One region of the Plantactinospora sp. DSM 117369 genome, then DNA from elsewhere that is predicted to be linked to it. Evidence: riboswitches for the same ligand, from Rfam matches in the RefSeq annotation. Region 1 holds a riboswitch; each other region holds the start of a gene.
The links. A riboswitch is a leader RNA that binds a small molecule or an ion and turns the genes downstream of it on or off. The one in region 1 is predicted to bind cyclic di-AMP.
Positions count from the first base shown of each region.

Region 1 (2,258 bases):
CTCTGGGCCGCCTTCGGGCTGCTCGCCGTCCTGATGGTGGTCGAGACGGTCGCCGCGCTGGTCACCGGCTCGCTCGCGCTGCTCTCCGACGCCGGGCACATGTTCACCGACGTGCTCGGGATCGGGATGGCGCTGGCCGCGATCACGGCGGCCCGGCGGGCGGCCGGCGACCCGCAGCGGACCTTCGGGCTCTACCGCCTGGAGGTGCTGGCCGCGCTGGCCAACGCGGTACTGCTGTTCGGGGTGGCGCTCTACGTGCTGGTCGAGGCGGTACGCCGGTTCGACGACCCGCCCCGGGTCGCGGCCGGCCCGATGCTGCTGGTGGCCGTGCTCGGCCTGCTGGCCAACGCCGCCGCGTTCGGCCTGCTCCGGGCCGGGGCGCGGGAGAGCATCAACGTGCGCGGCGCCTACCTCGAAGTGCTCGGGGACCTGCTCAACTCGGTAGGCGTGATCGTCGCCGCTGTGGTGATCATCCTGACCGGCTGGCGCTGGGCCGATCCGATCGTGGCCCTGGCGGTCGGGCTGCTCATCCTGCCCCGCACCTGGCGGCTCGGCCGGACCGCCGTACGCATCCTGGTGCAGGCCGCGCCCGAGCACCTCGACGTGGCCGCCGTACGCGCCCGGCTGGCCGGCGTACCCGGGGTCTGCGACGTACACGACCTGCACGTCTGGACCCTCACCTCCGGCATGGAGGTGGCCTCGGCGCACCTGAGGCTGGACAGCGACGCGGAGGTCGGTACCGTACTCGCCGCGGCCCGGTCGGCGTTGCGCGAGGACTTCCACATCTCGCACGCCACCCTCCAGGTCGAGCCGAACACCGCCCCCGGGGGCTGCGGGCCCACCGACTGGTGACCGGTCGCGACGCTGCGTCACAGCGCGGCCGGCCGGAAACTGTCGGAATTCCGCCTCAGCAGACGTCGAGGCTCACCGATAGTTAGCGGCATCTTAAGTTTCGACCCGGTGCTTGAGGTTTTTGTCCGGATACATCCTTGCGGAGTAGGAGAATTGCGAATCTAACTCCGGCAACGCCACGTATCCCCGGGCGGCAACTGCCGGTAGGCTCGGCTCCGGTCTCCGCCGGGCGGCGCCCTCCGGCGCCTGCGGAGGCCGTCGCCTAATCGCACACGCGAGCCGGGGAACCACGTACCAGGGGTGCATCCGCTCCAGCGGTAGGGATCTTCCGTCCCGAACCCGTCAGCTAACCCGGTCGGCGGCTGACGGAAGGACATTGTCATATGCCGTTCCTGGCACCCACCCGACAGGCTCCGGCGTCCGCGCGGAGAGCCACGAGACCGCCCCGGAAGGCCGCGACGACCGTGGCCGTCGCCCTGGGCATGGTCCTCGCGGCACTCGGCGGCGCACCCGCCGCCGCGGCACCGGAGTACGCGACCCCCGGGACGCTGGCCGCGGCACCCGGCGGGGACGACATCGACGGAGGCACCGACAGCCTGCGCGAGCAGCTCCAGGCCGCCAGCAAGGGCTACCTGACCGCCAAGAACAGGTTGGCCAACTCCGTCAAGCGGCAGAATGAACTGAACCAGCAGCTCGCCGCGCTGCGTACCGAGGTGGCGACCCGGAGCGAACGGGTCGCCGAGATGGCCGACATGGCGTACCGGACCGGTCGGCTCGGGCAGGTCTCCGCCCTGCTCAACAGCGGTTCTCCGACCAGCCTGGTGGACCGGGCCGCCGCACTCGACACCATCTCGGCGAACGAGAGCCGGGAGTTGCGCGGGTTGCGGGAGAGCCTGGACAAGGAGACCCAGGCCAAGGCGGCGCTCGACAAGGAGGTCGGCGAGCAGCGCAAGCAGGTCGAGGTGATGGAGACCCGCAAGAAGCAGGCCGAACGGGCCTTGGCGGCGGCGAACAACAGCGGCGGCGCCGGCTCGGGGATCAGCGGCAGCGGCGGCGGGTCGGCGCGACCGGCACCCCGCAATCCCGACGGCTCCTTCCCCGACGAGTCGTGCAGTCTCGACGACCCGACCACCAGCGGCTGCATCACCGCGCGGACGCTGCACGCGCTGAAGCAGGCCCAGGCGGCCGGCTTCACCCGGTTCGTCTCCTGCTTCCGCAGTGGTGGCAGCGGCGAGCATCCGAAGGGGCAGGCGTGCGACTTCGCCGCCCAGCGGAACGGGTTCGGCGGGGTGGCGACCGGCGGCGACCGGACGTACGGCAACAACCTGGCGGCGTACTTCGTGCGAAACGCCGATCGACTGGGCGTGCTGTACGTGATCTGGTTCAAGCAGATCTGGCTGCCGAGC
Region 1 is NZ_CM132446.1:7,998,046-8,000,303, forward strand. Features, by position in the region: gene ACSMXO_RS34035 (cation diffusion facilitator family transporter) at 1-852, shown strand, start outside; cyclic di-AMP (ydaO/yuaA leader) riboswitch at 1,102-1,229, shown strand; gene ACSMXO_RS34040 (coiled-coil domain-containing protein) at 1,236-2,258, shown strand, end outside.

Region 2 (2,258 bases), 4.5 Mb from region 1:
CCTCGATCCCGGCACCAGCCGCGCAGCCACCCCAGCCTGGGTGAAAGTGTTCGGTATCGGCATCGGTGCGCTGGTGCTGCTGCTCCTCCTCGGGATGTTCGCCGGCGGTGGCCACGGCCCCAGCCGTCACCTGCCCACCGGTGACACCCCCACCTCCGGCGTGCCCGGCACATCCGGCGGTCACATGCCGCCCGACGGCGGCCATTGAACCTTTTTCAACCTGGACCGCGCGACGCTCACGCACCGCGTCCGACCTTGCGGTCCGCCGGACCGCAAGGGGAGGTTGAAAAAGGTTCATTGATGATGGGTCCCCGCCTGCGCCGGTTCGCGCTTACCGCGCATGTCACGTTCTCCGTCGGCTGGCTCGGCGCCGTCCTGGTCTTCGTCGTCCTCGCCGCCGTCGGGCTAGCCAACCAGGACACGCAGCTGGTACGAGCCGCCTACCTGGCGATGGAACCGGTCACCTGGTACGCCCTCGTGCCCCTGAGCATCGCCTCGCTCGTGACCGGAATCGTCCAGGCATCAGGCACCAGTTGGGGCCTCACCCGACACTACTGGGTTCTGTTCAAACTCATCCTGAACATCCTGGCCACCGCCGTCCTGCTGATGTACACGCAGACAGTCGGCCACATCGCGCAAGCGGCCACCGACCCGGCGTTGCCGGGAAACGACCTGCGTGCCTTGGGAACCTCGCCGCTGCTTCACGGGACCGCCGCGCTGCTGCTTCTGCTCGTCGCCACCATCCTGTCCGTGTACAAGCCGCGCGGCGCTATCTCGTACCGGACGGACCGACGCCGCATGCGACGAGGAGCACTCGCGCTTCGATAGCGGCCTGCGCCAGCCGTGCTGACGGTCGACCGCCTTCACGGCCGGTATCACCGGAGGACCCGTTCGTGACGTTTTCCAACATCCTTTACGTCGCTGCGTATACCTGGCCGGGAACGCACGCGATGTGAGTGCGGTGGCTCACATGATTGGGTGAGCGTTTGGCATCCCTGATCGGCTCCTCGTAGCGTCGGCGCCGCCTGATTCGGTTGTCAGTCATTGACCAATGGCGTCGAATCGGGCCCGCCTAATCGCTTTCAGCGAGCCGGGGACCCATCGCATCTTGGGGTGAATCCGTAGGCCAAGAGGCCAGGTAGGGCATCCTCTTTCCCCGCCCGAACCCGTCAGCTAACCCGGTCGGCGGCATGGGAAGGAGACCGTGCATGCTCGAAGAACCATCGCGTAGCCTGTTCCGACCTGGCGCCCTTCGCCGGGCACAGAGGCTGGGCCTATTGTCCGCCGCCGTCGTGACAGCCGCGACAGCCGCGACAGCCGGAGCCCTGCTCAACCAACCGCCAGAGGGAACCTCCAGCGGCGCCACAGCGCAGTCACTTGTTCCGGCCGCCGCCGACCCGGACACCGGGGCGTCGACCGGTCCTGAATCCCGTTCGGTGGCACCTGCCGACGAGCCGTCACAACCGGCGCAGCCCGATGCTCCCGCAGAAAAAGTGCTCGACGCGTCCTTCGAGTATCAGCCCAACTTCTATTACTGCGGGCCCGCCGCGGTGCGTAACGCACTCAGCGCTCGTGGAATCGATGTGAGCCAGGACCAGCTTGCCCGGGGCCTGCGAACCACGGTCAACGGCACTGACTCCGCCGAGGACACGACTCGTGTGCTCAACGAGATGGTCGGAAGCAACTGGTACCGCACCCGGATGATTCCGGGACAGGACGCGACACCCGCGCAGATGGATCGACTCCAGGCCGACGTGGTGCGGGCGACCAGCAACGGCTACGCCATCGTGGCGAACATCGCCGGCGGCGCCACCGATGCCGACGGGACGTGGCATGACTTCCCGGGCGGGCACTACATCGCACTCGTCGGCTACAGCGACGACGGGCGCATGGTGAAGGTGTCGGACTCATCGGGGATGTTCGGTCCGGCCAGCTACTGGATGAGCACCATCAACATGGCGAACTGGATCGGAACCCGCGGCTACTCCGCCTGATCACCCCACCCTTCGGCCCACAGACGAGGTCGACGGGCAAGCTGCCGGTGGCCGGTGCAACCGCTGGCCTACCGGCAGCGTCGCCGCGACAGTGGCTACCACCTGTTCCTGAAGGCACGCCGGAATCTGCCTCTGGCGCCCCGCTGGACGTCTGTGTCAGCCGGGGGCGGTTGAAGGTGGGGCGTTGTTGTCGGCGGGCGGGGCCGCCGCCGCGGCCCGTCACCTTCGGCGAACTGGGCCGCCACGACCCGCCAGCACACCCCG
Region 2 is NZ_CM132446.1:2,585,632-2,587,889, reverse strand. Features, by position in the region: gene ACSMXO_RS11580 (hypothetical protein) at 1-208, shown strand, start outside; gene ACSMXO_RS11575 (DUF2269 domain-containing protein) at 301-828, shown strand; cyclic di-AMP (ydaO/yuaA leader) riboswitch at 1,060-1,203, shown strand; gene ACSMXO_RS11570 (C39 family peptidase) at 1,209-1,994, shown strand.
Region 2: it holds a riboswitch for cyclic di-AMP, as region 1 does, so the genes downstream of both, ACSMXO_RS11570 (C39 family peptidase) here and ACSMXO_RS34040 (coiled-coil domain-containing protein) in region 1, are expected to answer to the same signal.

Region 3 (2,258 bases), 2.1 Mb from region 1:
CAGCCGGGTCTGCCGAAGCTGTGGATCTCGCCGTCGTCCATCCGCTTCATCTTGATGGGTTCGCCGGCCCGGGAGGCGTGCACGATCCAGCCGTCGCCGACGTACATGCCGACGTGGCTGAGGTCGGCGTAGTAGAAGACCAGGTCACCGGGGCGTAGCGCGGAGCGGCTGATGCTGGCCGTCTGGCTGCGCTGCGCCCGGGCGTTGTGCGGCAGCGACACGCCGCCCTGGTTCCAGGCCGCCAGGGTCAGGCCAGAGCAGTCGTACGAGCCGGGGCCTTCGGCACCCCACTTGTACGGCTTGCCGATCTGGGCACAGGCGAACTTGACCGCCTTGCCGGCCGCACCTCCAGGGTAGGTGGCCGGGCAGGGTGCGGGCCGCAGCGGGCCGGCCGAGCCGTTCCCGTACGCCTGGATCCGCAGCTTCTGCAACCGCTCGACCTCGGCGTCGATCTCCTTCTTCTTCGCCGCCAGCTCTTTCTCGGTCTTGGTCAACTGGCTGACCAGCCGGTCCAGCGGAGCCTTCTGGGAGGCGTACTTGTCCTTGAGGTCGACGACCGCCTGCACCTCGCGCTGCTGCTGCCGCGCGAACTGGTCGAGCACCGAGAGCTGGCCGACCAGCGCGGTCGGCGACTTCGAGGTGAGCAGGGCGTTGACCGCCGAGGCCTTGTCACCCTTGTACGCCTGCACCGCGAAGTCGCTCACCCGGTTCATCGCGGCGTCGATCTGCGACTGGAGCGGGGCGATCTTCTTCTGCAGGGCGGCGGCCTGCTTCTTCTTCGCGGCCAGGTCCTGCCGGGTGGCGTTGTGCTTCTCGACGACCGGCTCCAGCTTGCGCCAGGCGGTGTCGATCTGCTGCTCGATCTCGGCCACCGACGGTTCGGCGAGCGCCGGCGTCGTGCCGGTGAGCAACACCGCGGCGCTGGCCAGTGCGGTGAGCGCGATGGCGAGAATGGACCTTCGAGGGCGCGGTTTCGCGTTCCCGGCGTCGGTGGATGCCGACCGGAGGGATGGCGACCGCGACGGGGCAGGGGGAGCCACCGGGGTCCGTACTCCTTCTTCCGTAGCCCGCCTACCGGGTTAGCTGACGGGTTCGGGCGGGAAGATTGTCGCCCTACCGCGTGAGACGCGGATTCACCCCATGAAGCTCGGGTCCCCGGTTCGCTGAGTGTGACGATTCGGCGGTGTCGAGACGTCGCCGCCCGGCTAGGCGGCCTGCCGTCGGCTCGACGGTCCCCAACACTAGAGAAGGGTGTTATCCAAACGCAACCCCGTGATCTGAGTCGATTCGTTAGGTATCGGACCGGTCGCTGACGGTGGGAGCCACTGGGACACGCCGAACACGCTGCGTGTCGGTGAAAGTTTTCTGCATAGCGACGAGCTCTGTCGGCAGGTATTGACGGGCACCGGTCCCGGGTGGAGGGTGATCTTCAGGCCCACCCCCGGCTCATGGAGGTTCGATGCTTCCCACCAGACACCCGCTGAGCAGGAGAATCGCGATCGGGGCCGCAGTCGTCGGCGCCGCCGCGCTGCTGCCGGCCAGCCCCGCGCCAGCCACCGTCACATCCCCCGACACCCGGCAACAGGAGTACGCCGCCGCGGCGGCCGAGTTCGGCGTACCCGAGAGCGTGCTGCTCGGCGTCTCCTATCTGGAATCTCGCTGGGACACGAACGCCGGCACGCCGAGCACCAGCGGCGGGTACGGCCCGATGCACCTGACCGACGTCGCCGGGCTGGCCGCCGAGCCGGAACACCCCGAGCACGGCGAGGACCGGCGCGGTGACGACGCCCGACCCGCCCGACCGGTGACCGGACCGGCCGGGCCGTACGCCGACCGGACCGGCGACGCACCGCCCGGCGGGCAGACCCTGGACGCCGCCGCCGCGCTGACCGGGGTCGACGAACACCTACTCCGCGCCGAACCGGCGGCGAACATCCGGGGCGGGGCGGCGCTGCTGGCGTCGTACCAGCAGGCGCTGGCCGCGCCGACAGGCCCGGCCAGCGACCCGGCGGCCTGGTACGGCGCGGTGGCCCGGTACGCCGGCAGCGACCGCGCGGATGCCGCGGCGGCCTTCGCCGACGAGGTGTACCGGACCCTCGCCGAGGGCGCCACCCGGACCACCGACGACGGCCATCGGATCACCCTGCCCGGCCGCCCCGGGATCGCACCGCAGCGCTCCTGGTTGGACCGGCTCGGCCTGCCCGGCACGCCCCGTCCGGACGGGCTGGAGTGCCCGCGCGACATCTCCTGCGAGTGGA
Region 3 is NZ_CM132446.1:122,137-124,394, reverse strand. Features, by position in the region: gene ACSMXO_RS00550 (C40 family peptidase) at 1-1,040, opposite strand, end outside; cyclic di-AMP (ydaO/yuaA leader) riboswitch at 1,053-1,193, opposite strand; gene ACSMXO_RS00545 (N-acetylmuramoyl-L-alanine amidase) at 1,460-2,258, shown strand, end outside.
Region 3: it holds a riboswitch for cyclic di-AMP, as region 1 does, so the genes downstream of both, ACSMXO_RS00550 (C40 family peptidase) here and ACSMXO_RS34040 (coiled-coil domain-containing protein) in region 1, are expected to answer to the same signal.